DNA from 3 places in the Bacillus sp. JJ1127 genome. Region 2 is predicted to be linked to each of the others. Evidence: riboswitches for the same ligand, from Rfam matches in the RefSeq annotation. Region 2 holds a riboswitch; each other region holds the start of a gene.
What was found. Region 2 has a riboswitch for S-adenosylmethionine ahead of V7183_RS17975 (methionine ABC transporter ATP-binding protein). Riboswitches for the same ligand answer to the same signal wherever they lie in the genome.
Positions count from the first base shown of each region.

Region 1: it holds a riboswitch for S-adenosylmethionine, as region 2 does, so the genes downstream of both, V7183_RS02835 (Na+/H+ antiporter NhaC family protein) here and V7183_RS17975 (methionine ABC transporter ATP-binding protein) in region 2, are expected to answer to the same signal.
Region 3: it holds a riboswitch for S-adenosylmethionine, as region 2 does, so the genes downstream of both, V7183_RS07315 (methionine ABC transporter ATP-binding protein) here and V7183_RS17975 (methionine ABC transporter ATP-binding protein) in region 2, are expected to answer to the same signal.

Region 1 is NZ_JBALQK010000020.1:28,375-34,896, forward strand. Features, by position in the region: gene V7183_RS02815 (sodium-dependent transporter) at 1-996, shown strand, start outside; gene V7183_RS02820 (murein hydrolase activator EnvC family protein) at 1,028-2,284, opposite strand; gene gltP (glutamate/aspartate:proton symporter GltP) at 2,703-3,974, shown strand; gene V7183_RS02830 (DUF402 domain-containing protein) at 4,040-4,558, shown strand; SAM riboswitch class I at 4,706-4,810, shown strand; gene V7183_RS02835 (Na+/H+ antiporter NhaC family protein) at 4,905-6,221, shown strand; gene V7183_RS02840 (GNAT family N-acetyltransferase) at 6,287-6,522, opposite strand, start outside.
Region 2 is NZ_JBALQK010000185.1:196-7,106, reverse strand. Features, by position in the region: gene V7183_RS17990 (DUF4097 family beta strand repeat-containing protein) at 1-736, shown strand, start outside; gene V7183_RS17985 (cysteine hydrolase family protein) at 793-1,338, opposite strand; gene V7183_RS17980 (hypothetical protein) at 1,485-1,667, shown strand; SAM riboswitch class I at 1,754-1,860, shown strand; gene V7183_RS17975 (methionine ABC transporter ATP-binding protein) at 1,981-3,000, shown strand; gene V7183_RS17970 (methionine ABC transporter permease) at 2,990-3,655, shown strand; gene V7183_RS17965 (MetQ/NlpA family ABC transporter substrate-binding protein) at 3,676-4,530, shown strand; partial or broken gene V7183_RS17960 (HXXEE domain-containing protein) at 4,705-4,965, opposite strand; gene V7183_RS17955 (DUF3926 domain-containing protein) at 4,991-5,185, opposite strand; gene V7183_RS17950 (ArsA family ATPase) at 5,178-6,356, opposite strand; gene V7183_RS17945 (MarR family winged helix-turn-helix transcriptional regulator) at 6,435-6,911, opposite strand, start outside.
Region 3 is NZ_JBALQK010000057.1:4,102-21,686, forward strand. Features, by position in the region: gene sufD (Fe-S cluster assembly protein SufD) at 1-1,042, opposite strand, end outside; gene sufC (Fe-S cluster assembly ATPase SufC) at 1,058-1,843, opposite strand; gene metQ (methionine ABC transporter substrate-binding lipoprotein MetQ) at 2,078-2,893, opposite strand; gene V7183_RS07310 (methionine ABC transporter permease) at 2,919-3,584, opposite strand; gene V7183_RS07315 (methionine ABC transporter ATP-binding protein) at 3,577-4,602, opposite strand; SAM riboswitch class I at 4,932-5,041, opposite strand; gene V7183_RS07320 (hypothetical protein) at 5,167-5,511, opposite strand; gene V7183_RS07325 (thioredoxin family protein) at 5,663-5,971, opposite strand; gene V7183_RS07330 (toprim domain-containing protein) at 5,975-6,319, opposite strand; gene gcvH (glycine cleavage system protein GcvH) at 6,777-7,160, opposite strand; gene V7183_RS07340 (arsenate reductase family protein) at 7,202-7,567, opposite strand; gene V7183_RS07345 (phosphatase PAP2 family protein) at 7,973-8,626, shown strand; gene V7183_RS07350 (PTS transporter subunit IIC) at 8,695-9,708, opposite strand; gene V7183_RS07355 (L-lactate dehydrogenase) at 9,729-10,679, opposite strand; gene V7183_RS07360 (spore coat protein) at 10,936-11,184, opposite strand; gene V7183_RS07365 (hypothetical protein) at 11,198-11,383, opposite strand; gene V7183_RS07370 (hypothetical protein) at 11,801-11,929, shown strand; gene V7183_RS07375 (acyl-CoA dehydrogenase family protein) at 12,054-13,838, opposite strand; gene V7183_RS07380 (hypothetical protein) at 13,920-14,054, opposite strand; gene V7183_RS07385 (acetyl-CoA C-acetyltransferase) at 14,180-15,355, opposite strand; gene V7183_RS07390 (3-hydroxyacyl-CoA dehydrogenase/enoyl-CoA hydratase family protein) at 15,377-17,585, opposite strand, start outside.

The sequences.
Region 1 (6,522 bases), on a different contig from region 2:
CACTTTTGGAGTGGATCAGTGGAATATGGAAAATTGTTTGAACAGACAATTTCCAATCCAGCTAGTGCAGTTGGAGCTCAGTTGATTTTTATGCTTTGCACAATTTTTGTTGTAAGTAAAGGTGTAGAGAAAGGGATAGAAAAGGCAAGTAAGTATATGATGCCGCTATTATTTATTTTATTTATTGCCATTATTATTCGTGCCCTTACACTTGATGGTGCATGGGCTGGTGTTGAGTTCTTCTTGAAACCAGATTTTTCAAAGTTAACAGCAGATACTGTTTTGTATGCGATGGGACAATCCTTCTTTTCATTAACAGTAGGGGCTTCGGTAATGGTAACATATAGCTCATATTTAAAGAAGGAAGAGCATTTAGCAAAATCAGCGACATCGATTGTGAGTTTAACGGTATTTATTACAATCCTTGCGGGGCTTGCGATATTTCCAGCAATCTTTGCGTTAGGGGTTAAGCCGACGGAAGGGCCAGGTTTATTATTCATCATCCTTCCGGCTGTATTTGCTAAAATACCATTTGGACAATTTTTCTTTATTATGTTTTTGATTTTATTCTTCTTTGCAACATTAACTTCTGCCATTTCAATGCTCGAAATTGTTGTTGCTTCCGTAGCGAAAGATAATGCAAAAAAACGTCCTTCTGCATCATTGATCATTGGATTACTCATTTTCGTATTTGGAATTCCAGCGGCATTGTCATTTGGAATTATGAGTGATGTAAAGATATTTGGAAAAACATGTTTTGATTTAGTGGATTTTGTGGTAAGTAATGTCTTGCTTCCGTTAGGAGTACTAGCAATTTCATTGTTCGTACCGAATAAAATGAGTAAGGATTTATTAATGAAAGAATTAGAAGTTACAGAAACAAAAGGAAAAACATTATTTAACGTTTGGTTTTTCTTACTGCGTTATATTATTCCAATCACGGTTGTGGTTGTATTTTTAAATGCAATTGGTATATTTAAGATTTTCACAAAGTAAAAAGGCAGGGGATAAACCCCTGCCTTTTTATTTATAATCCGATATAAGGAGAAGGATCAACTGCGTTTGTTTTACCTACATTCCATTCTCCAATATGAAGTTCGAAATGTAAATGCTGTCCGTAAGATTGACCTGTATTCCCCATGAATCCTAATTGTTGACCTTGTTTCACCGTTTGTCCATTAGATACAGAGCGGCTGCTCATATGAGCGTATACAGTTGTGTAAGTTTTACCATTTATACGATGTGATAAGTATACAACATTTCCGTAACTAGAGGATAACTCAGATCGAATGACAACACCGTCGGCAGCAGCTATAATCGGAACTGTTCCAGAAGCGGCAATATCAATGCCTTTATGATTATCTATAGAGCGAGCACCAAATCCAGAAGTTTTTGAGCCAGCAGCTGGTTTAATGAATCCGCTTTTATTTGTATCTTGCGGTGTTGGAGCGGCTTGTCCGCTTTCTTTAGCGGAAGCGGTAGCTTGCTTTTTGGCTTCTTCTGCTTTACGTACTTCTTCCACACGTTTTTCTTCTTCAATTGCTTTTTGAACTGCTTGTCGCTGATTCTCTAAAATGCTTTTTGATTCTTCTAAGCCTTCAATCTCTGAATCTACTTTTGATACTTTAACGTGTAAATCGTTAATGAGAGCTTGTTGCTGCTGCTGATTTGCTTGCAATTCTTGTTGTTTTTGTTCTAGCTTTTGCCCAGATTCTTTCAATTGTTGTTCTTTTTTTTCAACAGCTTCTTTCTCGGATTTTACAGTTTCTTGATCTTGTGTCTGTTTTTTTACGATGTCTGTATCGTTATTTAAAATCAAACTAACGGAATACATATTATCAACAAGGTCTACGAGGTTGTTTGAATTCGTTAATACTTCAGTTATGATATTTGTTCGCGGTTTTTCTTGCATAGATTGTAATCGTTTTTTAATAACTTCTTGACGTGTGTCAATATTCTTTTGTAATTGTTCAATGTGTTTCTTTTTCTCAGCAATGATTTGCTGTGTTTTGCTAATTTCTTTTTTTGTATCGTTTAAATCCGCTTCATTTTTATTAATGGAAGTTGTTAATTCATCGATTTTCTTCTGTAACTCTTGTATTTCTTTCTCCATCTGTTCTTTTTCTGCCGATTTATTATGTAATTCTTGTTGTTTTCCTTCTAATTCTGATTGTATTGTAGATAATTTATCTTGACTTGTTTCTGCGTGTACTGGTGAAAGCAACGGAGAAACAAAAAGAGTTCCTGCTGCTAAAACGCTAAAAGCTGCAAATTTCTTATTCATTGGTGTCTAGCTCCTTTCCCTATGATTGTATATATCATAATAAGAAGAATGCTGTCTATTATTGTAATCATAATGTAAAGAAAATTTTATAAAATTGCTGATTTTTGTCGGAATTAAGGGAATTTTTTGCCTATATTGGTATGTTCTGTTGTGAAAATAAATAGAAGAAATGTTGATATACCTTATAAGGAATCGTTCTCATGTTAGGTTTTCTTACATTGGGTCGTTTTTTGTCAAGAAAATTATTTATATTCACGCAAACTTATTTTGTTGTCAGATTTCATTTTTTGCTTTATCATTTTTAACAGGGGCAAATGTAGTGAATTGTCGAATAATATGTAATACTCTTAATTTCTTGGCTTTATAGAAATAGAGAAAGGTAGAGTTATAGCATCTTTAGAAGGGGGTTACAGCAAGTATGAAAAGAATTGGACTTGCATGGCAAATTTTAATAGGGCTTGCGCTTGGTATTGCAGTTGGGGCAATTTTTTATGGCAATGCAGAAGTAGCAAAGTTTTTACAGCCAATTGGAGATATTTTCATTCGATTAATTAAAATGATTGTTGTGCCGATTGTCGTAGCGAGCATTGTTGTTGGGGTTGCTGGTGTTGGTGATGTGAAGAAGCTAGGGCGATTAGGCGGAAAGACAATTCTTTATTTTGAAATAATTACAACAATTGCAATTGTTCTTGGCCTACTGGTGGCGAATATTTTCCAACCAGGAAAAGGCGTGAATATGGATCAGTTAACAAAGACGGATATTTCAAAATATACATCTACAACAGAGCAAGTACAGAGCCATTCGTTTGCGGATACATTTGTAAATATTGTTCCGACAAATATTATGAAGTCGTTAGCTGATGGTGATATGCTTGCCATTATTTTCTTCTCTGTATTATTTGGTTTAGGGATTGCAGCAATTGGGGAAAGAGGAAGACCCGTTCTTCAATTTTTCCAAGGTGTAGCAGATGCAATGTTTTACGTGACAAACCAGGTAATGAAATTCGCACCGTTTGGGGTATTCGCATTAATTGGTGTAACGGTTTCTAAATTTGGTCTTTCGTCATTAATTCCATTAGGAAAATTAGTTATTGTCGTTTATGGATCCATGATATTCTTCGTTGTAGTTGTATTAGGGCTTACGGCAAAATTATTTGGAATTAACATATTCCAGTTCTTTAAGATTTTAAAAGAGGAGCTTATTTTAGCTTACTCTACAGCAAGTTCGGAGACGGTTTTACCAAAAATCATGGAGAAGATGGAGAAGTTCGGTTGTCCGAAAGCAATTTCATCTTTCGTTATTCCGACTGGTTACTCATTTAACTTAGATGGATCTACATTATATCAAGCAATCGCGGCAATTTTCTTAGCACAAATGTATGGTATTCATTTATCAATCACAGAGCAAATTACATTAATGCTTGTATTAATGGTTACATCTAAAGGGATTGCAGGTGTACCTGGTGTATCATTCGTTGTATTATTAGCAACACTTGGTACGGTAGGAATTCCAGCAGAAGGTTTGGCATTTATCGCAGGTATTGACCGTATTTTAGATATGGCACGTACAGCAGTTAACGTAGTAGGTAACTCTTTAGCAGCTGTTGTTATGTCTAAGTGGGAAGGTCAATATGATGAAGAAAAAGGACAAGCCTATTTAAAAGAGATTTCAGAAAAACAAGTAGCATAATAATTGTTGTAAAAGCCCTCGCATAAAATGTGGGGGCTTTTCTGTATAGAAAAGAGGGGAGAATAATGAAACGGAAATATGGAGATGGTTTTTCATGGAAACGGTTAATAGAGAAAAGTTATGAAGTGAAAACAATAGAGCAAGGCATGTTAGGGATACTGCATATGCAAAAAGTGAAAGAGCCTAGTTACAAGCAATATAATAATCAAAAACTTTGCATTGTCAATGATGGACACACATGGGTGCAGTACTTCATCAACGGTAAAAACTTTGCGATTACAGCTATGCTAAATGAAAAACGGAAATTAGTACAATATTATATTGATGTAGCAAAAGAGTTTAAAATAGATGAGAGAGGTATGCCATATTTCGATGATTTATATTTGGACGTAGTGCTATTACCTAATGGCGATGTATATTTGCTGGATGAAGATGAATTAGAAGAGGCCTACATAGATGGAGATATTTCTAAAGAGGAATATAACGTAGCGTGGGATACGGTAAGATGGCTTCTCGAAGTAATTGAAAAAGAAAATTTTCCCTGGATTGCAATTTTAGAAAAAGAAATTCAGAAATTAAAGTGACCATTTTCTTTTCGAGATGCTCATTTATTCGTGTTTTTGTAAATATCAAAAAATACCAACTGTTTTTATACAAATAATAATTGACTTTTGATTTGTAAGCGAGTAAAGTTAGGGAAGAAATTATTATCAAAAATAAAATATGAAACCTTCTTATAAAGAGAGGCGGAGGGACTGGCCCTACGATGCCTCGGCAGCGGACTCAAGATGGAGTGCTGTGCCAAATCCAGCAAGCATGTGCTTGAAAGATGAGAAGAGTGTTTCTTATAGATGTATAAGACCTCTTCTTTTCGGAAGAGGTCTTTTGTTATTGATTAGAAAAGGTTTAAAACTAGGGAGAGATGATACTTTGAAAGAAACGAGAGGAAATGGTTTAGCTTTATTGCCGCTTGGAATATTTTTGGCACTATTTATTGGTTCTGGAATTATTACAGGTGATTTCTATAAATTACCGATACTCGTAGCGATTTTAATTGCTGTAGGGGTTGCTTTGGCAATGAATCGTAAAGAAAGCTTTACAGCAAAAGTTGAACGGTTTGCCAAGGGCGCTGGTAATCCGGATATTATGATTATGGTGTTAATTTTTGTACTTGCAGGTGCATTTTCTGAAACTGCAAAAGGAATGGGTGGAGTTGACTCTACAGTAAATTTAGCACTGTCTATTTTGCCGCAAGGATTTATCGTTGCAGGGATTTTTGTTATAGGGGCATTTATTTCATTAGCAATGGGAACTTCGATGGGAACGATTGCCGCGTTAGCACCAATTGCAGTAGGGATTAGTCAGCAAACAGATATTTCTATTGCATTAACAATGGGAACAGTTGTTGGTGGTGCGATGTTTGGCGATAATCTATCATTTATCTCTGATACGACAATTGCAGCGGTTCGTTCGCAAGGAACTGAAATGAAAGATAAGTTTAAAACAAACTTTTTAATTGTGTTACCAGCAGCAGTTATTACGATTATATTATTAGTTTTCCTTACATTAGGAAACCATACGGAAATGAAAGCTCATACGTTTGATTGGGTGAAAATCTTGCCATATGCAGGTGTGCTTGTTACAGCGTTACTTGGGTGTAATGTTCTTGTTGTATTAGCAGGTGGAACGGTTTTATCAGGAATGATCGGTTTGATAGATGGAAGTTATACATTGGCAAGTTTCTTTAAAAGTGTAACAACGGGAATCAGTGGCATGATGGAGTTAGTACTATTAGCAATTTTAATTGGCGGGATGGTTGAAATCATTCAATATAATGGTGGTATTCAATATCTAATGAATATATTAACACGTAATATTCGCTCGAAAAAGGGTGCAGAGTTTGGGATTGCTGGCTTAGTTAGTATGACGAATATGTGCACAGCAAATAATACAATCTCTATTATTTTCACTGGACCACTTGCGAAAAATATTGCAGATCAATATGAGATTGATCCACGAAAATCAGCAAGTGTATTGGATCTTTTCTCATGTTGTGTACAAGGATTAATTCCATATGGAGCACAAATGTTGACGGCAGCAGGGTTTGCTGCAGTATCTCCAATTGAATTGCTACCATACGCATTTTATCCAATTTTAGTTGGAGTATGTGGTATAGTTTCTATTTTAATTGGTTTTCCTCGATTTTCAAAGGTAGCGGAAAAAAAGCAATATCATAAAACAGCATAACTTTAATGTAAATAATGTAGAATAAAAAACGCTCAGACAATAAATACTGGGCGTTTTTTTGTTACTTATAAATCTTTTTTTAAATAGTAATGTTTATAATCTCTTCCTACATTATCAAGGACACCAAACTCTTTATAACCATGCTTTTTATAGAAGTCTAATGCTTGGAAGCTTAAAGTATCTACTTTTATGAAGTCACATTTTTTCTCTAAAGCGATTTTTTCTACTTCTAACAATAATTTAGATCCGTATCCTAATTTACGGATGTCTTCATCAATCATAAGAGTATGAATCTCTAACC
Region 2 (6,911 bases):
GGCAGCAGATGTTGAAATTGTTACAGTTGATTCAAAAGATGTCGAAGTGTTACTGGATGGAGAAGTAAGCAAAGAGCTAGTAGATAAATGTAAATTAGAGGTAAAAGAAGAAAAGAATAGATTGAATATTAAATTTAGTAAAAATCAGAATTCTGTTGGCTGGGGAATTGGAACTACTGCAGACGTGAATTTACAAGTTAAAGTTCCAAAGAAATTATACAAAAATGTAAAAGTAACCACATCATCAGGGGACTTTGTAGCAAAGGATATGGAAGCAAAGACAGTAGAAATAAATACTTCTTCAGGGGATGTATCGTTATTACAGTCTAAAGTAAATGAAAAATTAACAGCTAAAACATCTAGTGGAGCAATTGAGACAGATAAGAGTGAAATTGAAACGGCAAATCTAACTACGAGTAGTGGGGAGATTAAAGCAGCTGGCTTGTACTCTAAAGAAGTAGCATTCACAACTTCATCAGGTGACATTGAATATAATGATAAGAGTTTACAAGGAGAAATAGAGTGTAACACATCGAGTGGTGATATTCGTATGAAATTTGATGCACTTCCTGAATCTTTAAGAGTTGATTTTGAGGGGGATTCTGGTAAATCGGATTTGAATGTGCCTGGTCTGTTATATGAAGAGAAATCAAAGAATAAATTAATTGGAGTAAAAGGTTCAGGGGAAAATAAAGTGAAAGTAAAAACAAGTTCGGGAGATTTTAAGTTACGGTAGTTTGTGAATCACAGTAAAAATCATGTCTTCAATTGAGGAAGACATGATTTTTTATTCTAGGTGGATAAAAATTCTTCTGTACTCATCACATTTGCATATACTTCATGTAAACTTGCTAAAATTGTATTATGGATATAAACGGCAGGAATGGTAGCATTTTTAAAGAGAAGATCTTTTGTTGCACATGCATCATGCACAATAGTACAGTGAAAGCCAAAGTCAAAAGCAGCTCTTACTGTGGCATCAATACACATATGGGTCATCATTCCACATATAACGACGTGTTGAATATTTAAGCTTTGCAATTGCTCTAGTAAATCTGTTTCTCGAAAACTATTTGGATAGTGTTTAAGGATAACCGTTTCATCTTTTAATGGAAGAACACTTTCATGAATGCGGACGCCTTCTGTATTAGGTAGAAAAAAGGTAGCATTCTCTTGGGTAGATACGTGTTGGATATGAAAAATTGGCTGATTTGTTTTCCGAAAATGTTGTAGTAACTGACTTGCATATGCGCTAGCTTCTACTGCGTTACGTAATTCCATTCTTCCATTTGGAAAATAATCATTTTGAATGTCAACGAGTAAAAGGGCTGTTCTCATATTATCTATCGTCCTCCGTTTTCATTTCGTATTCATGTAATGTTATTCAATTAGCAGAGGATATTTTCCTTTTTGAAAGGGCAGGTATTTCAACAGAAAAGATAGGGTTATTCGCTTATTGGATTGCGAGGCTAGCTTTTAATAGTGTGTTGCATCGTTTAGCTGATGCAGAGGGTGGAGATTATGATTTACGAAATGAAGGTGAAGGATTACCTACATGGTGTTTACAGGAGTGTACGAAGGATAACAAGGACCCAGCACACTACAAGAAAAGAAGTTTGATGGAAATGCATAATATATTTCCGTTTCATAATCCTGGTGAAAAATAAAAACAATATTTTCTAATTTTTCTATTGACTCTAACTTTTCGGGGTTTTATAATGAATCTTAATTAAATGACAATTAAATCGATACACTCTTATCCAGAGAGGTGGAGGGACTGGCCCTATGATACCTCAGCAACGGATTTTTTTTAATACCGTGCTAATTCCAGCAAGCTCATTGAAGCTTGGAAGATAAGAAGACGTGAATGAGTATATAAGTGCTCTTCTTCTTATCTTTATTGCGGATAAGAAGGAGAGCACTTTTTATTTTGCCTGAAGGCTCTGCTTCAAGTTGTTTCAGTACATAGGGGGGAAGGAAATGATTTCTTTTAAAAATGTAAGTAAAGTATATGAATCAGGTGGAAAGCCGGTTCACGCTGTTGAGGATGTGACGCTATCTATCGAAAAGGGTGAAATTTTTGGCATTATCGGTTTTAGCGGTGCTGGAAAAAGTACACTGCTGCGTTTAGTGAATATGTTGGAACGACCAACAGCGGGAACGATTTCGATAGACGATAAAGATATGACTTTATTATCAACGAAGGAGTTACGAAAGCTAAGACAACGAATCGGAATGATTTTTCAAAGCTTTAATTTATTCAATTCAAGAACAGTGTTTGGGAATATTGCTTATCCATTGAAATTAGCAAAATTACCAAAGGGTGAGATAAAGGAAAGGGTAAATGAATTGCTGAAGTTTGTTGGATTAGAAGATAAAGCAAACTACTATCCAGAGCAGCTATCAGGTGGTCAGAAACAACGTGTTGGAATTGCAAGAGCACTTGCTACATCACCCGATATTCTCATTTGTGATGAAGCAACCTCGGCATTAGATCCTGAAACAACAACAGAAATTTTGAATCTATTAAAAAAAGTAAACCGAGAATATAATTTAACAATTCTGCTCATTACACATGAGATGCAAGTCGTGAAAGAAATATGTCACCGCGTAGCTGTTATGGAGAAAGGAAAAGTAATTGAAGAAGGGACTCTATTTGATGTCTTTACAAAGCCAAAAACAAAAACGACTCAAAATTTTGTTCGCTCAGTTATTAACGATCACTTACCAGAAAGTGTTCTAGTGAAAATTCAAAATGGTGGACAGATTTACCGTTTAACCTTCACTGGTGAAGAGACAGGGCAGCCAGTATTATCGTATATTGCTAAAAACTATAATGTGGATGTAAATGTACTCTATGGCAATATTATTGAACTACAGAACATTTTATTCGGAAACCTTCTCGTAGAATTGCAAGGAGAACAGAAAGAGATTCAAAAAGCGCTGCAACATCTAAGACTGCAAGTACAATTGAAGGAGGTTGAAGGTCATGCGAGTTGATTGGAGTATATTTTGGCCTCGTATTTTAGATGCAACAGGGGATACCCTCTTAATGGTAATTGTAACCCTTATATTTGCTACAATACTTGGTATACCCCTGGGATTACTTTTATATGTAACAAGGAAAGGGAATTTTTTAGAAAACAAACTGGTCTTTTCTATTCTTAATATTGTTATTAACACAATTCGTCCAATTCCATTTATTATCTTTTTAGTAGCTTTAAGTCCGATCACGCGAACGGTGATTGGAACAACAATTGGAACAGCGGCAGCGATTTTTCCAATGACGCTAGTTGCTTCAATCGGGATTGCAAGAATGGTTGAAACAAACCTTGTTTCGGTACCAAAGGGAGTGATTGAAGCAGCGCAAGCGATGGGAGCATCACCACTAAGAATTGTTTTTGAAATTCTTGTCCCAGAAGCATTAGCACCATTAATTTTAGGAGTTACGTTTATGACAGTCGGCTTAATTGAATTTTCGGCAGTTGCTGGTCTTGTTGGCGGTGGCGGCCTTGGTGATTTAGCAATGACGTATGGCTATCAACGTTTTGATACATCCGTTATGTTCGTGACAGTTGTATTACTTATTATTCTTGTACAATTGGCTCAAAACTTAGGGAATTATTTTGCAAAAGTATTTTTGCGTAGATCATAAAACGAAGCGAGGGAAAGAAAATGAAGAAGATATTAGCATTTGCATTATCAGCGATTGTAGGAATTACGGCTTTAAGTGGATGTTCAAGTAAAGACGCAGAAGCCAAAGGGAAAGAGAAAGTAGTTCGTATTGGGGTAACTGGAACGGACGGAGATGCTTGGGAAATATTAAAGAAAAAGGCTGAAAAAGAAGGAATTAAGATTAACCTTGTAGAGTTCTCGGACTATACAACACCAAATAAGGCATTAGCTGATGGCGATATAGAATTGAACTCATTCCAACATATTGCCTTTTTAGAGCAATTTAAAAAGGAGCATAAGTTAGATATTACAGCTATTGGTACAACTCAAATTGCGCCAATGGGATTATTCTCTGAAAAATATAAAAAACCAAATGAAATTCCAGATGGTTCAGAAATTGCAATTCCCAATGATCCAACGAATCAAGCACGTGCATTAAAACTTCTTGATGCAGCTGGATTATTGAAACTGAAAAAAGACTTTGGTCTATTTGGTGATCCAAGCGGTATTGCTGAAAATCCAAAAAAATTAAAAATTACACCGGTTATTGCACAGCAAACACCTCGTGTATTAAAAGATGTAGCAGCTTCCGTTATTAATAATGGTGTTGCTGGCCAAGCTGGTTTGGACCCAGCGAAAGACCCTATCTTCTTAGAAGATCCAAAAAATGAAAATGCGAAACCATATATTAATATTTTCGCAGCTCGTACGAAAGATAAAGACAATCCAACATTGAAAAAAGTAATTGAATTGTATCATTCAAAAGAGGTAACAGACGCAATTAAGAAAGAAACAAAAAATGGTTCCATTTCAGTAGATCTTCCACTTGATGAGCTTGAAAAAATCGCAAAATAATATCGGGTTTAATGAACTAACAGTGGGACCCCCTCCGTTGTTAGCTCGTTCAACATATAATTAATACATAACAGACGATACCCTAATTTTGTACCTTCCAATTCTGTATAGAATAGAATCCAATGTCTGTTAGGTAGAGTGAAAAAGACCAGGAATTTTTTCCTGGTCCTTTTATTAAGTAAAGAAGCTGGCTAAAAATAAGGTGATCCAAATTATAACAGGGTAAGCGAGTAAACTGAAAACTAGTGTAAGGACTAGTTTCTTTTTATTGATTAATAATTTTACTAGTGAGAATGCATAGAGGGAAAAAAGTACAATTACAAATGCGGATATTATCCCAGGGTTGTAAGAGCGATAAACGAAAAATAAAACAATGTGTTGAACAGCGTTAAAGAAAATAGCTCCTTGTATGAAAATGATCCAGTAAACAGACGATATAATATGAAATTGATATATATTGTTATTCAATCATAATACTTTGTAAGTTACTTTTCGTAGTTTGTGTTTTTTCTTGCTTACAAGAAGAAAGCTCTTCTTGTAAGATGTTTAGAAATTTTTTAGCAGAATGTTGAACTGGAGCTGGTAGTTCCTCGAGGATATACATCCCAACTTCTATTTTCGTACGAATGACTTTTCTTAATAATTCCTCATGCATGAACGACACCTCCAAATCGAATGTTGAGGACATCTCCTTCAAATTTTGCACCTTGAACGGATAAGTGTGTCAATGTTTTTGGTAACGTAATGTTCCGTTTGACAGAGCCTGCGCGAATGATAAGCTCATCACCTTTTTGATTTAACGATAGTTCACTTTTATCAGAGAAAGGAATAGAAAGAACAAAAATATATTCATCCCCATCTTTTTTTACATATTGTGTACGCCCGTTAAATTTTACAGCAGTTGGTTCTAAATCGTCTTTGAATAAAGCATCTCCTACACGCTCTAGCATCGGTAAGCCGACTACTTCTTGTTCAAACATTGGAGCTTCATAAATAGGAAGCGGTTGGAAGCTATCTTGAATTAATGCTTTATATTTCTTTTGTGCATCTTTCCATGCTTGGAAGTAGGAGTCCGTAACAGTATTAGGAATGACACGGTTAATCATAATGGCATCGACATTGTAATCATATAAATTCAAATAGGTAAAACTGCGCTGGGCTTCTTTAATAACCATTTTTTCAGGATTTACAACAACGCGAATACTTGTTACTTCCCGGTTCGATAAAATATCACACATTTCTCCTAGCTGGTTAAGTGTGTTTGTTAATTCATCCATAATATCATCAGTAGGAAGTGGGACCCCAAGTAGTGGTTGTGCAACGGGGCGGACAACTTTTAACACTTTTCTTTTAATCGGAAAGAGCTTCTCCATCCACCAGCCGAGCATATCAGGAAAGCTTAACATGGCGAGAGTTTCCCCTGTTGGTGCACAGTCAATAATGATGACGTCATATGTTTTTTGTTTATAGTAATCGAGTACACGCAGCAAACTAATTAAATCTTCCATGCCAGGAAACATCGTTAGTTCCTCTGTTGTAATATCGTCAGCTGCTTTTGATGTGAACAATAATGTAATATATTTTTGTAATTTCCCCCAGCCTTTTTCCATTTCATAAATTGTATTGATTTCTTGCGCCCATAAGTTCTCACGGATTTCCTTTGGTTCAGAAGATAATTTTATGCCGAATGAATCTCCTAAACTATGAGCTGGATCGGTGCTCATCACTAATGTTTTTAATCCTTGCTTTGCACTTTGAAGAGCGGTTGCTGCTGAAATGCTAGTTTTTCCTACGCCGCCTTTACCTGTATACAAAATAATTCTCATATTTACATCCCCTTTGTTTCGGTAGTCGAATATTACGAGTGTCGAAATATATGTTTAAATAAAAACCCATAAAGGGCTTTATTCAATCGGAATGTTTTTCATCTTAGGTGTAGGAAGCTTTTCGCCTTGTTCTTGTTGAGATGTGGCGATATGATTCATAATCTTTTGAACGATTTGCAGTAAGAATGCTTTCTCTTCTTCCGATAATGCTTCCGTCACAAGATTAAAGTAATGAGCAGCATTTTGTTTCACTTCTTGGGCGAGCTGTACGCCCGTTTCTGTTAAGCGAATTAATACAATACGTCGGTCCCTTTCATTACGATAGCGCTCAATATATCCTTTTTTTACAAGACGATTAACAACACCCGTCGTTGTGCTCATTGGAATATCGAGAAGCTCTGTGATTTTCGTCATTGTAATATCTGTATTTCGCTCCATCCATAACAGACAGAATACTTCTGTTTTAGAAAGTGATAAATCAAGGCTTACCCATTCTTCTGGATAGAAAAGCTTTTTGGCGTTATCTAGCAGTAAATCTAAAAAATGTTCATATTG
Region 3 (17,585 bases), on a different contig from region 2:
ACATAAGAACGCGAGAAGATTGTTGTGCATTTGATTTAGATGCACCGTGTTCAATCTTACCAATTCCGTTAAAGATAGATGTTGCACTATCTGTTTGTACACCGTGTTTTAAAATGAATCCTTCAGAGTGTTTACCGAAGTGAACAACTTTAGTTGTAAAGTTTTGTGTTTGGTTACCACGACCAATTGTTACTGTTTTTGTATCAGCAAATGATCCGTCGCCCATTAAGTTCGTTACGTTCTCTGAAATTGTATTTCCGTCATTCATAAGACCTAATGCCCACTCAATACGACCATCACGGCCAACAACACCGCGGCGGTTTACGTAAGTTGTTACATCTTTCGCCAATAGATCAACTGCACCGAATTTCACTTGTGCACCTTGTTCTACGATTACTTCTGCCACGATATTTGCAATACCTGTAACAGTTTCGTTTGCTACATAGTTTTCTACATAAGTTGCAGAACTGTTTGCATCTGCTACAAATAATACGTGGTTATATACGTTTGCTTCTTCGCCGTCTACTAAGAATACAGCTTGAAGTGGTGTTTCAAGAACAACGTTTTTCGGAACATATACAAATGCACCGCCGTTGATTAATGCTGCATGAAGTGCTGTTAAACGATGCTCATCCACTTTCACGCCGCCCTGCATTAAGTACTTTTGTACTAATTCAGCATGCTCAGTTGTAGCTGTTACGATATCTGTGAAAATAACACCTTTTTCTTTTGCTTCATTCGCTAAAGAAACGAATGCAGTTGTACCAGCACGTTGTACTAATACGCTGTTATTTTCGTCGATTAAGTTTTTCACTGCTTCTGGAAGCTCTGCTAAAGAACTTACAGGCTCTTGCTTAGCAGCGTCGCCTTTTCCGATAAAGTCCCATTTATCAATTTTTGTTTTATCAGGCGTTGGCATTGGAAGTTCAGTTGCTTGTGCAAGAGCTTGTAAGCGGAACTCAGTCAACCAAGCAGCTTCGTTTACTTCGCTTGCGCGCTGACGGATTGTTTCTTGATCGAAAGGTAATGTACCGATTGTCATGTTTATGCTCCTCTCTTACGCTTCTTGCTCTGCTGTTTCGTCTTCAATACCTAATTCTTTTTTGATCCAGTCGTAACCTTCAGCTTCTAGACGTTGTGCAAGCTCAGGGCCACCAGATTTAACAATACGACCGTTCATCATAACGTGAACGAAGTCTGGAGTGATGTAGTTTAATAAACGTTGGTAATGCGTAATCATTAGGCAACCGAACTCTTCACCGCGCATTTCGTTAATACCTTTAGATACAACTTTTAATGCGTCGATATCAAGACCAGAGTCTATTTCGTCTAAGATTGCAATTTTTGGCTCAATCATCATTAATTGAAGAATTTCGTTACGTTTTTTCTCACCGCCAGAGAAACCTTCGTTTAAGTAACGTTGTGCCATTTCTGGATCCATTTCTAGGAATTCCATGTTTTTATCTAATTTACGGATAAATTTCATAAGAGAAATTTCATTGCCCTCTTCACGACGTGCATTAATTGCAGAACGTAAGAAGTCAGCGTTTGTTACTCCGCTAATTTCACTTGGATATTGCATTGCTAGGAATAGACCTGCTTGTGCGCGCTCATCTACTTCCATTTCTAATACATCTTCACCGTCGATGATGATGCTGCCTTCTGTTACTTCATATTTTGGGTGACCCATAATTGCAGAAGATAAAGTTGATTTACCTGTTCCGTTAGGTCCCATAATTGCGTGGATTTCTCCACCTTTCACTTCAAGGTTTACACCTTTTAAAATCTCTTTGCCATCGATTGATACATGTAAGTCTTTAACCGTTAATGTAGAACCAGCCATCTCAATACCTCCATTAATCCTCTATATACATTTTAAAAGTTCCTAAAACATTCACATTCTCATTTTATTCTCATTCTAATTTTATATCAAATAAAATGATATCGCAAACAATGAAAAAAAGTAACAATTTTTCCACAAATGTATCTAATTATTCCCTCACATTCTATTATGATACACCTTTCTTCTTATATATAAAGAAAAAAGGGCTGGAAATTTACCAGCCCTTTCCTGCTTCTATTCACTTACTGGAAGTACAGCTCCCTTATATTCTTTATTAATAAAATCTTGAATTTCTTTGGAATGTAATACTTCTACAAGTGCTTTAATTTCTTTCTTATTTTTATCCCCTTTACGAACAACAACTACGTTTGCATATGGAGAATCCTTACCTTCAATTGCAATTGCGTCTTTCTCTGGATTTAATTTCGCATCAATCGCATAGTTTGAGTTAATTAAAACCGCATCGCCTTCTTTATTGTTATACACTTGTGGTAATAAACCAGGCTCAATGTCTGTTTTGAACTTCAAGTGTTTCGGATTTTCCGCAATATCTTTTGTAGTTGCTTTAACAGGTTCTACACCGTCTTTAATTTTTAAAATGCCCTCTTTTTGTAAAATTGCTAACCCACGTCCATGGTCAGCAACAGAGTTACTCATAATGATTGTCGCTCCGTCTGGCAGGTCTTTTAAGCTTTTATATTTTTGGGAATATACACCGATTGGCTCTAAATGAATTTTCCCTGCTACTTCAAAATCATATTTTTTATCTTTCATTTCTTTCTCTAAGTACGGAATATGCTGGAAGTAGTTTGCATCTAAATCTTTATCCGCTAACGATTTATTCGGCAGTACGTAATCTTGGAATTTTTTAATTTCTAGTTTTATACCTTTTTTCTCCAGTAACGGTTTTGCCTGTTCTAAAATAACAGCGTGCGGTACGTTAGAAGCACCAACAACAAGCTCATCCTTACTTTTTTCACTTTTTCCTCCACAAGCAGCTAATCCGAAAATTGACGTTGTAATAAGTGCTGTAAGTAATAATTTTTTCATATTGTAAACACCCTTCCCTTTTTATCTATCGTTTATCAATTCGAGTTGTAACAAAATCCCCAATCCATTGAATAAAGAAAACAACAAGTAATACACAAATTGTTGCAACGATTGTCACATCGTTATTTCCACGCTGGAATCCTTCTAAATATGCGAGTGTACCGAGTCCACCAGCCCCAACAACACCAGCCATTGCTGTATACCCTACAAGGGCAATTGTCGTTACTGTAATACCAGATACTAGTGCTGGCAGTGATTCTGGAATCAATACCTTCCAAATGATTGTGCTTGTTTTTGCTCCCATTGCTTTTGAAGCTTCAATAACCCCTTTATCAATTTCACGAAGTGCAATTTCAACCATCCTTGCATAGAATGGCGCTGCTCCAATAATTAAAGCTGGCAGTGCTGCACTTGCCCCAAGAATTGTCCCAAGGAGAATCTTAGTAAATGGGATTAATAAAATAATTAAAATGATAAATGGAATGGAACGAAAAATATTTACGAACGCTCCACTCACAGTGTGGACCATCTTGTTTTCCCACAAATTATCCTTCGCTGTCATAAAAAGTAATAATCCTAAAATAAGACCGAAAATAAATGTGGCAATTGCTGCGATTGCCGTCATGTATAATGTTTCACCTGTTGCTTCTAGCATTTGATTCCAATCAACATTTAATAGTAGCTTATCCATGTGCAATCACCTCCAGCTCTACTTGCTCCTGATTGATTCCCTCTATTGCTTGCTGGATTGCCGCTTCTTCACCATTTAAGTGAACAACTAGATTTCCATAAGACCCATTGTTCGTTTGAGCGATATTTCCTTGAAGTACACTCACTTCTATATCATCTCGTCTCATTAATCTCTGAAGCACTGGACGTTCTACAGAATCGCCAATAAACTGCAAACGAATCACTTTACCATCTGGATATTTCTCTAGTAAACTCTCAATCGTTTCATTTGTATCATCAGAATCCGTTATCTGCTGTACAAATCGTTTTGTAATCTCCTGCTGTGGATTACGGAATACCTCTAGTACAGGACCGCTTTCTACGATTTTTCCTTTTTCCATTACCGCAACGCGATTACAAATTTTTTGAATGACATGCATTTCATGTGTAATTAATACAATTGTTAAATCAAGACGCTTATTGATATCTAATAGTAAATCTAAAATTTGATCTGTCGTTTCTGGATCCAGTGCTGATGTCGCTTCATCACACAAAAGTACTTTTGGATTATTCGCTAACGCTCTCGCAATTCCAACACGCTGCTTTTGTCCACCACTTAATTGAGATGGATACGCATCGCCTCTTCCTTCTAATCCAACAAGATGAATTAACTCATCTACACGCTTTCTTCGCTGCGCTTTATCCACTCCTGCAATTTCAAGTGGAAAAGCAATATTTTCACGTACAGTTCGTGACCAAAGTAAGTTAAAGTGCTGAAAAATCATTCCGATTTCTTGCCTTGCCTTTCGAAGCTCATTTCCAGTAATTGCTGAAATAACACGATCAGCTATCGTAATCTGTCCGGAAGTCGGCTTCTCTAATTGATTGAATAATCTGATTAATGAGCTTTTTCCAGCGCCACTATATCCAATAACACCAAAGATTTCACCTTTCTCTATTTTCAAATTGGCGTTATCCACAGCAGTGACATCACCGCTTTTTGACTTATATATTTTCTTTACATTCTCTAATCGAATCATGGTGTATCACCCCTTTTTTGTTTAAAAAGCAGAAACAGCTCGTTCAGAATGTAAGGAGGATGGAGCTTCTGACATAGAGGCGCTTTTTGCCTCGTAGGAAGAAGCGAAGCCATCGAACATTCTAACTGCTGAAGCTGGCTTTCTTAGCTCTTCTCCTACAAATTCTGTTGATCTTTTTATGCAGGATACAAAAGTCTTGCCGTTATAGCTAAATGATGTAACGGTTCCTTTTGTTGCTTACATGTCCTCCTCATTCAAACAACAAAAAAACCTTTCTGCTTGTAAAATGAGCAGAAAGGTTTATATGCGTATATCAACATGGTCCCTTTCTCTCATCTCTCAAAGCATTTGCTTTGCAGGAATTGGCACCATTTCAACATAAAAGTTGACGGTTGCCGGGTTTCACAGGGCACAGTCCCTCCACCTCTCTTGATAAGAGAAATCAGATTTAATTTTCGTCTGATTTGAAATTTATGAAATTGTCTATATTTTATGACTTGAATTGTATCAATATACATTCGCTATGTCAACAGATTTTTTTATAAAAAATAAAACTTCAAAATATTAAGCACCTACTGACATCGGCTTACATATATGAAATACAGATTCAAATAATAGCATTGTGCGATACGTTCCAGAATAATGTACACGCCCATTATTAATTAAGGTTTGTAATCGAATATTCCCGGTAACTAGTCGTTGCAAGTCTTCCTCCAAAAAGCAAACAATTTGTTCTGTTCCCCTTGTTTCCTTCAAAACTTGTATATACTCTCTTGAAATTTGAAGTGAATAACACTCATCTCCCAAACGGATATTAATTGTTTTTTCTCCTTGTCTTAGAAGCGGCTCTAAATGATATTGGTTATTAGCATAAGTTACAAATGATTGAAGCAACGAATATAACCCCATTCTAATCACATCCTTCATATCACTTTCTACTAATACCATTCCACTCTGCTAAAGAGCAATCCTGTTGCTTTCTCTCGACAAATAACGGAGCACTGCTGCCTTTAGAGCATATTTCCCAAGAAATATGTCGAGGCGGCAAAAACTTTGCCGCCTATTGTAATTCATTATATAAATATTCAACCGAATGAAATGCATATATTTTCTTCGTCAGTGTCCCATTTTCAAATACAAGTAAACACGGTACACTTTCTATTTCATATTCCCTAGCTAAATGCGGAGCATAGTTTAAATCTAACATCCCAATTTTCAAGTCAAATATTGCTGCTTCTACAACTGTTAACATCTTCTTTGCTAATTGGCATGTTCCACACATTGGTGTATATACATATAACACTGTTTTTTCTTGGTTTGCTATTAGATCTGTAGCTTCAGCACCTGTCCAGTCAATCACTTCTATCATTCCTTACCGTAAATATTCTGTATAAACGTCAATGTCAGCTCCCCATAGTACGTTCGCTAAATGAGAAGATGGCGCAGTCGCCACTTCACGATACGAACGATCAATATAAATATGCTCAGCCTGCGGAAATTCTTTACGAAATTGTTTTCTTAACTTTTCCCCTGCATCATCAGCATCCACTAGCACATATACTTCTTTATCAAAAAACTGATCAATGAGCTCATCCATTTTCGACAAACCAATTGTACCATTTGTGCAAACAATTTCCACCGGTTCTCGAATAATAGATTCAATCTTTCTTCTATCTGATTTACCTTCTACAATAATGACTTTTTCTACATAAATCATATGTCATCACCCGATCACCATATACTATAAAAATAACCTTACTTTAGTATATAGTATATTCGATATTTTCATGTTGTTTCCTGTTTATTTTTGCAAAGAAAAGCGGAAGCGGTTTGCTCAGAATGTGAGGGGGATGGAGCTTCTGACGTAGAGGCGCTTTTTGCCTCGCAGGAAGAAGCGAAGCCACCGAACATTCTAACCGCTGGAGCTGGACATCAAAGAAAAGCGGAGCCGACTGTTTAGCCCCGTTGGCTAAGGTTCTTTCGTACAGAAGACGCTTTTTGTCTTCTTGTGCGGAAGGTTCTTAGAAAGAAGGGGCTAGGAGGCATAGCTGGACAAAGAAAAGCGGAAGCGGTTTGTTCAGAATGTGAGAGGGATGGAGCTTCTGACACATAAGCATTCGTAATACAAAATAAAAAGGACAGCACATAGGCTGTCCTTTTTGATTTAACTAAAATTAGTCTTGGTTTGTCATTTCTGCGTATTGTTCTGCAGTTAATAACTTTTCAACTTCACTTGCATCAGAAAGTTCAATTTTAACCATCCATGCACCTTCGTATGGAGATTCGTTAACAAGTTCTGGTTGGTCACTTAATTCTTCGTTTACTGCTACAACTTTACCACTTACAGGAGCGTATAATTCAGAAACTGTTTTAACAGATTCTACGCTTCCGAATGGCTCGTCAGCTTTAAGTGTTGCACCTACTTCAGGAAGTTCAACGAATACGATGTCGCCTAACTCACTTTGTGCAAAATGAGTAATACCGATAACAACCTCGTTGCCTTCAGTTTTTACCCATTCGTGTTCTTCAGAGTAACGTAAATGATTTGGAATGCTCATGACTGTACCTCCTGTGAATGTATTAATTATGTAAAAATACCTTATTGGTACTTTTTCCACACACTTTCAAACTGCTCTTCGTTAAAACCAAGTGTTACATTCGTTCCATCTGTTACGATTGGACGTTTAATCAACATGCCATCAGATGCTAAAAGCTCAAACATTTCGTCTTCACTTGCATCCTTTAACTTATCTTTTAAGCCAAGCTCGCGGTAACGCATTCCACTTGTATTAAAGAATTTTTTTAATGGCAATTCACTTTTTGCATGTAAATTACGTAAATCTTCTTTTGACGGTGGATTTTCAACAATATGAATCATCTCATATGCTACATCGTTTGCCTCGAACCATTTTTTTGCTTTTTGGCATGTGCCACACTTTGGGTATGAATAAAATGTTACTGTCATAAATTCACCTACTTTTTTACTAACCTTTACCTTTATCATATAGAAAACGTTTTATTATTTCAAACGATTATTCTCCAAACTTTAACTTATTTCGTCACAATTTTCTTTTATCCTGCAAATTTTCCTTATTTTCCGCCATTTCTATCTATAAAATTTTTCTCTCCCGATTCACTGTGTATACGGAACCCGAACATATATCTTAAACAAACGTTTATTTAAATGAATACAAATAAGAAAACAAAAACGAAACGAACGTCCCATATCTAATCTCCCCCATTTCCAAAGTCAAGTGACAAAAATGTAAGGTTGATTCAAAAAAATGTAAGTAAAATCGATAGCCCATTTTGATTTTCTATATTATAATCAATTGAATTTGCTTACATTACTAAAACATAGGAGATCATTATGAAAAAATCTAAGCTTTCATCTTTTCTTCCATTAAGTTATATACTTCTACTCGTACTTGTAAGCCCCCTTTACGATGTACTGAATAAATCTGGCGTTCATGCCGTTGATGTTACAACAATAGTTGATGATTGGATTCCGTTTGTAAAGGCATTTATTATTCCGTATTTACTTTGGTTTCCATACTTATACGGCGCACTCATTTATTACTGTTTTACTGATCGCAAGCAATATTACGTAGCACTAAGCAGCGTGATTCTTGGGAAGCTGACTTGTTTTTCTATTTACTACTTTTGGCAAACTACTGTACCGCGTCCAACAGTTGTAGGAACAGATGCATTCTCTGAGTTAGTTCGCTATATTTATAGTATTGATCAACCTGTAAACTGTTTTCCTAGCATCCATGTTCTCACAACATTCGTAATTATGTTAGTTGCTTATAAGCGAAGAGAACAACACATATGGGAATATTTGATTCTTACTTTCTTTGGTACACTCATTATTCTATCTACGTTATTTACAAAACAACATGCCTTCTTAGATGCGGTTTCTGGTATGGCAGTTGCAAGTACTCTGTACTTCGGTGTGCAACTACTGCTAGTGAACCGAAAAGACACTGTTACAATTCCAGCAAGACAAACTTATAAACTATAATAAAAAAGCAGACTGTGGCTTCTTCAGTCTGCTTTTATCTATATAAAGGAGATTTTCAATGTATTACATTAAGATTGTGGTACAGTCATATCACCGGCATGGATACGACCTGCTTTTCTTAGTACCATGTAAAGTATATAAGAAACAGCTACTGGGATTACGATATAAGTGATGACCAACGCTGGGACAACACTTAATCCTTGGCTAGAAATTAAATTAATTGGTGCAATAAGAGAACTTAACCCAAGACCTGCGATTTCTTTACCTGCTTCCAAATGGAAGAGAAGTGCAGATACAGGGCCCACAATGGCACTGGCGACGACAGTTGGGACGAGAATCATTGGATTTTTAGTAATGTTCGGCAACTGTACTTTTGGAGTACAAAGCGCCTGTGCTAAAATACCACCTAAGTTATTTTCTTTCGCAGAGATAACAGCGAATCCGATAAATTGAGCTACACATCCTGCAAGTGCAGCACCCCCTGCAACACCGTCTAGACTAAGCGCAATTGCTAGAGCAGCTGATGATGCTGGAGAAATAAGTAATAGTCCCCAAACAACTGAAAGTACGACAGAAGCAATAAATGGGCTACCAGCTGAGCTATCTTTAATAAACGCTCCAACTATATTTAAAACAGGGCTAATATTTTGAGCTAACCAAATACCGACTATGCCTGAGCCTAATATTGCTGCAAATGGAACGAGCATCATATCTAAAGCTGTTTTTCCGCTTAATCGTTTACCAATATAAACCGCTAAAGTCGCTGTTATTAACGCACCGATTGGCTCACCAGTTTTAATGATTAAACCGGCTTCAGTGATTGAAATGGACCCTGCTCCAATCGCTCCTGCAACCATTGCTGAGAAAATGACAAGTCCGTTTGCTCCAAGCATAAAAGCAATCCCTGCTCCAATTGCTGGTGCCATAAGTGATTTTGCTACAACTCCAATTGTAATTAACATTGGAATATCAACAATTCTTCCTATATTTTCGATAAGTAAACCAATTCCAAGGGATACGAAAATACCTTGTGCAATTCCGGCAGAACCTTTGAATACACGAGACATAATATATTCCTTCATCTGTTTCACCTTCTCCTATTTTAATAACCGATTGTTTTCATGTAATCACGTAAAATATCATTAGATTTTGCAAATCGGCTTTCTTCGGATTCTGTTAAGTTTAGTTCTACAACTTCTTTCACACCATCTCTTGTAATAATGCATGGTACACCTGTGCAAATATCATATTCGCCATATTCACCATCTAAAATTGCTGAAACAGCAATTACGCGATGATCATCATTAAAGATTGATTGTGCAATATAAGCTAACGAGTTTCCAATACCGTAATAAGTAGTTCCTTTACGTTTATAAATTTCCCAACCAGCTTTCGCAGTTTTCTCAACAATTTCATCTAAATCAATTTCACCAAAACGTTCTTTTTGCTCTTCCAAAATTTGCAAGATCGGTTTTCCACCGACTGTAACATGAGACCAAGCAACCATTTGAGAATCACCATGTTCTCCTAATGAATAACCTTGAATGCTACGAGGATCAACTTCAAGTATTTCAGATAAAATTGTTCTTAGGCGCGAAGAGTCTAATGATGTACCTGTACCAAGCACACGATTTCTTGGTAAACCAGACAATTCCCAAACTTGATACGTAATAATATCGACTGGATTGGATGCGATTAAGAAGATGCCATCAAATCCGCTTCCTATTACACCCCCTACCACACTTTCCATAATCTTTGCACTTGCTCCTAAAGTATCCAAGCGACTTTGTCCCGGTTTTGGTGCTGGTCCTGCTGTAATAATCACAATGTCCATATCTTTGCAGTCTTCATAAGTCCCTGCATATACTTTTGTTCTTGTATTTGTAAAGTTAATGCAGTGCGATAGGTCCATCGCTTCGCCAACTGCACGTTCATGATTTATATCAACTAATACCAATTCTTCACAGATGCCTTGATTCACAATCGAATACGCACAACTTGATCCAACTAACCCTGTACCAATAATAGCGATTTTTCTTGTGTTTCTATTCATAACAATCTCCCCTAATTGATTATGTAATCTATTTATTTTGTTATTTACACTTTTCATTATAGAGATTTACACTGTAGAAACCATGGATAGTTTGTGAAATATTGAACAAAGTTTATGTCTATTTTGTGACATCCTCTACTATGTTTCGTCATATTTGTTACAACTAAAAAAATATTTTATGCGTATTTATTGACATATATAGATAAACAAAAAAGAGAGCGAATATCAGATGAATATTCACTCTCTTTTTTGTTTATTATTGTGCACTTAATTGACTTTTCAATTGCTGAACAACCGCTGGATTTGCAGGAGCAGCTGGCTTATAATGTCCTTTTTGTAACGCATATTCATATACATTACGCTGCCTTAGTTCATCTTGATTGCGAATGTGAATCAACGTTTGATGTAACTGTTCATTATTCGACTCTGCTATGTAATTCGCATATTTAGTCAAACTAGCGTTTAATCCTGCTAAATAATCGTTAACCATATCTTTTTCGTTCATAATCGATACCCTCCTAGCCTAAAAAGGACATTAATTGTTGTTTTGTATTTCTTGCAGCTTGCGCATCTTGCTGTAGCATTTGTTTTAATTGAGGATCTGTACACTGCTGTGCATACTGATCTAATTTATTTGCAACTGTCGTGTGTCCCCCAATAAGATGGCGTAAATTTTCAAGCTCCAGCTCTGTTAAATTTGGCATAATAAAAACCTTCCTTTCTTTGTTCATTCACCATTTAGTATTTATTTGTTTTTGGATTGTATGCACGAGAAATGACGGTATAAGATATTTAATTTCCTTGTTATACGTATCTAATATCGCTTCACTCATGACGCTAACCCCCATTCGTTTTACATCCTATTAACTTTTCTTTTCTGAAATACTATCTATTTTCCCTAACATTAATTTACATATTATGAAAAATTCATTGTTTTTGAAATTTAATTAATATATCATAATTATATGATAAGAAAATTCCGAATACTCCACCTCATCAGAAGATTACACATCATCTATTAATCATAATTAATAAAGGGCTCGTCTTCGATTTTCTATTACAACAAATGAACTAGATGATATTCCTCATTGTAAATCACTATCAAAAAAGGAGATAGTAAAATGAAAACACATGAATTCCTTACAGAAATTCAAAAAATTTATGATCCGGGTCCTAGTCAAGATGCTCAAGTCTTTATTTTTTTTAGCTTCTTATTAGCGATATATACATTTCTAAAACCTGCAAAATAATAGCTTTTCTCAACTTTACCATTGAGAGCTTAATATTAATGAAAAGGACCCTAAATTATTTAGAGTCCTTTTTGTCATCAAAAACCAGTAGCCACAAAAGTGACTACTGGTTTTTGCTAAATCATTAAACTGTATAACGCTCTTCTTCTAAAATCTTCGCAGCAATTTCACGTTTCTTCGGAATTACATTAAGCGGCGTGTAACGAGTGAATTTGCGAAGCGCTGATAACATCATGCGCAGCATATCACCGTTTTCAACTGCGATAATTGTTTCTTTTGCATCTGCTTCGATTTGGTTGAATGCTTCTTGACAGAATACTTCAGTGTATAACACTTTTTGTTTATTCTTTTCAAGACCAGTTGCTTTAATTGCTTTTTCTGTACGAAGAACAGCTGATTCCATTGCATATAAGTTGCTTACGATATCCGCAATGTTAACAAGAACTTCTTGTTCTTTGTCTAATGCTTTACCGTATTTTTGAGCAGCTAATCCAGCTACCATTAAGCCAATTTTCTTCGCGTTACCTACTAAATATTTTTGAAGCGCTAATGGCTCATCGCCCACTTCTTCTGGCATCATCATCATTAACTCTTCTTGTAATTTTTGTGCTTTTTGCAGAAGTGGTAATTCACCTTTCATTGCTTTACGTAAGAACGTACCTGGTACGATTAAACGGTTAATTTCGTTTGTTCCTTCGAAAATACGGTTAATACGAGAATCGCGGTACATTCTTTCAATCTCATACTCTGCCATAAATCCGTAACCACCGTGGATTTGAACGCCTTCATCTACTACGTAATCTAATACTTCAGAACCGAATACTTTATTTAAAGAGCACTCAATTGCATATTCAGCAATAGAAGCTGCAACAGCTTTTCCGTCTTTTACTTCTTCTTCGGATAATGTGCTCATGCGGCTTTCAAATAAACCTACTGTACGATATACAGAGCTTTCAGCTGCATAGATTTTCGCTGCCATATTTGCAAGTTTTTCTTGAATTAATGGGAAACGAGCGATTGGTTGCTTAAATTGTTGACGTTGATTTGCATATTGTGCTGAAATTTCTAATGCACGTTTAGAAGAACCAACTGTACCAACGCCTAATTTATAACGGCCGATATTTAAAATGTTAAAGGCAATAACATGACCCTTACCAATTTCACCAAGTACATTTTCTTTCGGTACTAATGCATCTTCTAAAATTAACGTACGAGTAGAAGAACATTTAATACCCATTTTCTTTTCTTCGGGGCTTGTTGATACGCCTGGGTATTCTTTCTCTACGATAAATGCCGAGAAGTGCTCGCCATCTATTTTTGCATATACAACAAATACGTCAGCGAAAGCAGAGTTTGTAATCCATTGTTTTTCACCATTTAATACGTAGTGTGTACCTTCCGCATTTAAGCGAGCCGTTGTTTTTGCACCTAATGCATCAGATCCAGAACCTGGCTCAGTTAATGCGTATGCAGCTAATTTTTCACCTGTTGCTAACGCTGGTAAATATTTTTGCTTTTGCTCTTCGTTACCAAATAATACGATTGGTAACGATCCGATTCCAACGTGAGCACCATGTGTAATCGCGAAGCCGCCAGCGCGAGAGAATTTCTCTGCAATTAACGCTGAGCTAACTTTATCAAGACCAATTCCGCCGTACTCTTCTGGTACATCAGCACCTAATAATCCAAGCTCTCCAGCTTCTTTTAATAAGCGAACAGAACGATCAAACTCATGCTGCTCTAAATATTCAAGCTCCGGGAGAACTTCATTTACGATAAAGTCCTCTGTTGTTTTCGCAATCATTTTATGCTCATCGCTGTAATCCTCTGGTGTAAATACTTGATCCATTGTGATCTCATCGATTAAAAAACTACCGCCTTTAATTGCATTTCCCACTATTTTTTCCATGAAAATTTCCTCCTTCATATTTTCATAGGCCGCCTCTCTCATTTTGAGAGAAGCTGGCTCTCCCTTTATTTTTTATGGCCTTTAGTTGCTTTCACTTTTTTGTAATCTAGTTCCAGCGGCTAGAACAGTCGGCCGTTTCGCCCCTTCCTGCGAGGCAAAGAACGCCTCTTCATCAGGGCCTCCAACGTCCTCTTGTTCTGGACAAGCCGCTTCCACTTTTTATTTAATCTAGTTCCAGCGGCTAGAACGTTCGGTGGCTTCGCTTCCTCCTGCGAGGCAAAGGACGCCTCTACGTCAGAAGCTCCATCCCCCTCACACTCTAAGCGAGCCGCTTCCACTTTTTATAGTAACTCGAATACTCCAGCAGCTCCCATTCCGCCGCCGATACACATTGTTACAATACCGAACTGTTCATTACGTCGTTTCATCTCATGGATAAGAGATAATGTTAATTTTGCTCCTGTACAGCCAAGTGGATGTCCAAGTGCGATTGCACCGCCGTTTACATTTACTTTTTCTTCATCTAAGCCAAGCTCACGAATAACTTGAATTGATTGAGATGCAAATGCTTCATTTAGCTCAAATAAGCCGATATCAGATAGTTCTAATCCCGCTAATTTTAACGCTTTTGGAATCGCTGCAATTGGACCGATTCCCATTACTTCTGGCGGTACGCCAGCTACTGCAAATGAGCGGAATTTCGCAAGCGGCTTCATGCCATCGCTCACTGCTTTTTCACGATCCATTAGAAGAACGGATGCTGCCCCGTCACTCATTTGTGAAGAGTTACCAGCAGTTACAGAACCGCGAACATTAAATGCTGGGCGTAATTTTCCAAGGACATCTAATGTCGTATCCGCTCTTACTCCTTCATCTTGTGAGAAGACGATTGTTTCTTCTTGTAATTTGTTATTTGCGGAAACAGTACGAAGCGTTACATCAACAGGTACTGTTTCGTCTTCAAATTTCCCTTCTGCTAATGCTTTTGCTGCACGCTGATGACTTCTTACCGCAAATGCATCTTGCTCCTCACGGGAAATCCCATATTTCATAGCAACTTGCTCCGCTGTGTGTCCCATGCCCATATAATATTCTGGCGCCGCTTCTACAAGGCGGCTATTTGGACGAACAACATGTCCCATCATTGGAACTAAGCTCATAGATTCCGCTCCGCCAGATAATACCACTTCAGAGTGACCAAGCATAATGCGTTCTGCTCCATAAGCGATACTCTGTAATCCTGAAGAACAGTAACGGTTAATTGTAATAGCCGGAACATCATAAGAAAGTCCTGCTAATCCGCCGATATTACGTGCCATATTTAAACCTTGTTCTGCTTCTGGCATCGCACAACCGAAAATTAAATCATCAATTGGTCCTTCATAGTTATTTGCACGCTTTAACGTTTCTTTTACTACTAATGCCCCTAAGTCATCTGGACGAACTGTTTTTAATAAACCTCTCTTCGCTTTCCCAACCGGTGTTCTTGCTCCCGCAACAATGACAGCTTCTCTCATGAACGATATCTCCCCTCGTTATTAGTTACGTAATGGCTTTCCTTTTACAAGCATGTGCTGCATTCTTGCTTGTGACTTCATCTCACTTACTAAGCTAATAAATGCTTCACGTTCTACATCTAATAAATACTGCTCATCAACTTCTGTTCCGTACGGTACTTTTCCGCCAGCAATGACATATGCAAGTTTTTTCGCAATGTGTAAGTCATATTCAGAAATATAACCAGATAAATGCATTGCTTCTGCTCCAAGGACAAGCGTTGCATATCCTGTTTCACCGACAACTGGAATCTTTCTACGGATTGGCGCTTTATAGCCTGCTTCATATAAAGCAAGTGCTTTTTGTTTTGCATCATATAGTAAGTGATCGCCATTCACACTAATACCATCTTTATCGCCTAAGAAGTTATGAGAAACTGCTTCTTGTGCAGATGTTGAAACTTTTGCCATCGCTACTGTCTCAAACACTTTATTCGCAACCTTTTGCAGATCAAACTCCACACCGTTTGCCATTTTGTTTAGGTGCTTAATATATAGTTCTTTGTTACCGCCACCGCCAGGGATTAAACCAACACCAACTTCTACTAATCCCATATACGTTTCGCTAGAAGCTTGAATGCTAGCTGCTGGTAAGCAAACCTCTGTACCGCCACCAAGCGTCATGCCATATGGCGCTGCTACAACTGGCTTAGAAGAGTACTTAATTTTCGTCATTGCATCTTGGAAGTTTTTCACAACCCACTCAATTTCAAAGTAGTTATCGTCTTGCGCTTCCATTAAGATCATCGCAAGGTTGGCCCCAACGCAGAAGTTCTTCGATTGGTTTCCGATAACAAGACCTTTATAATTTTTCTCTACTTCATCAACAGCGTAGTTAATCATTTGCGTAATATCCATACCGATCGCATTGCTCTTCGAATGGAATTCTAAGCAAAGGATGCCGTCGCCTAAATCAATTAAGCTCGCTCCGCTATTTTTCTTTAACACGCCGTTTTTCTCTTTTAATTGCTTAAGAGAAATTGCTTTTTTGTTACGTTCGATTAGCTTATATTCACCATTATCGTAATAGTAGCTATCGCCATTATCATGTTTATAGAAAGTAGTAAAACCTTTCTCTAACATTTCTTTCACCCAAGTAGGAACAACTGCGCCGTTTTCTTCCATCTTTTGAACGGACTTTTCTACGCCAATTGCATCCCAGATTTCAAATGGTCCTTGCTCCCAGCCGAATCCCCATTTCATCGCTTGGTCAATCGCCACAATATCATCTGCGATTTCTTTATGAAGCTTCGCTGCGTATAGAAGAGTTGGTGTAATAATGTTCCACAATAGCTCTCCTGCACGATCCTTCGCGTATACAAGCGCTTTCAACTTATTCGCTAATCCTTTTTCTTGTTTGCTTAGCTCTACGGAAGCTGCTTTTAATTTTTTCCGTGCTTCGTATTCCATCGTTTCAGGATTTAATTCTAAAATTTCTTTTCCTTGTTTTAAGAAGAAACCTTGACCCGTTTTACTTCCAAGCCATTTTTTATCTAACATCTCATGCATGAAAGCAGGTACCTTAAATACATCTCGTTCTTCTTCCTGTACATTTTCATATACATTGTTCGCAACGTGAACAAATGTATCTAAGCCAACGACATCTAACGTGCGGAACGTCGCACTCTTTGGGCGGCCAATTAATGGACCTGTTACAGAATCAACTTCTCCAATGCTATAGCCGCGTTTCATCATTTCTTGCAATGTTACAAGTAAGCCGTACGTACCGATTCGGTTTCCAATAAAGTTTGGTGTATCTTTTGCGATAACAACGCCTTTTCCAAGAACGTCTTCGCCAAATAATTTCATGAAGTTTAACACTTGTGGATCTGTTTCTTTTGTCGGTATAATCTCTAGAAGTTTTAAATATCGTGGTGGGTTAAAAAAGTGCGTTCCTAAGAAGTGTTTTTGGAAGTCATCTGAACGACCTTCTGCCATTTTCTCAACGGAAATACCTGATGTATTTGAGCTCACAATAGAGCCAGGTTTACGAACAGCATCTACTTTTTCAAATAGTTTCTTTTTAATATCTAAGTTTTCAACAACAACTTCAATAATCCAATCTACATCTGCAAGGCGCTCAAGATCATCCTCTAAGTTCCCCGCTTCAATTAATGCAAGGTTGCCCTTCACCGTAAGAGGAGCTGGCTTTTGCTTTACTAATTTTTGCAGTGCCCCATTGCTAAAACGA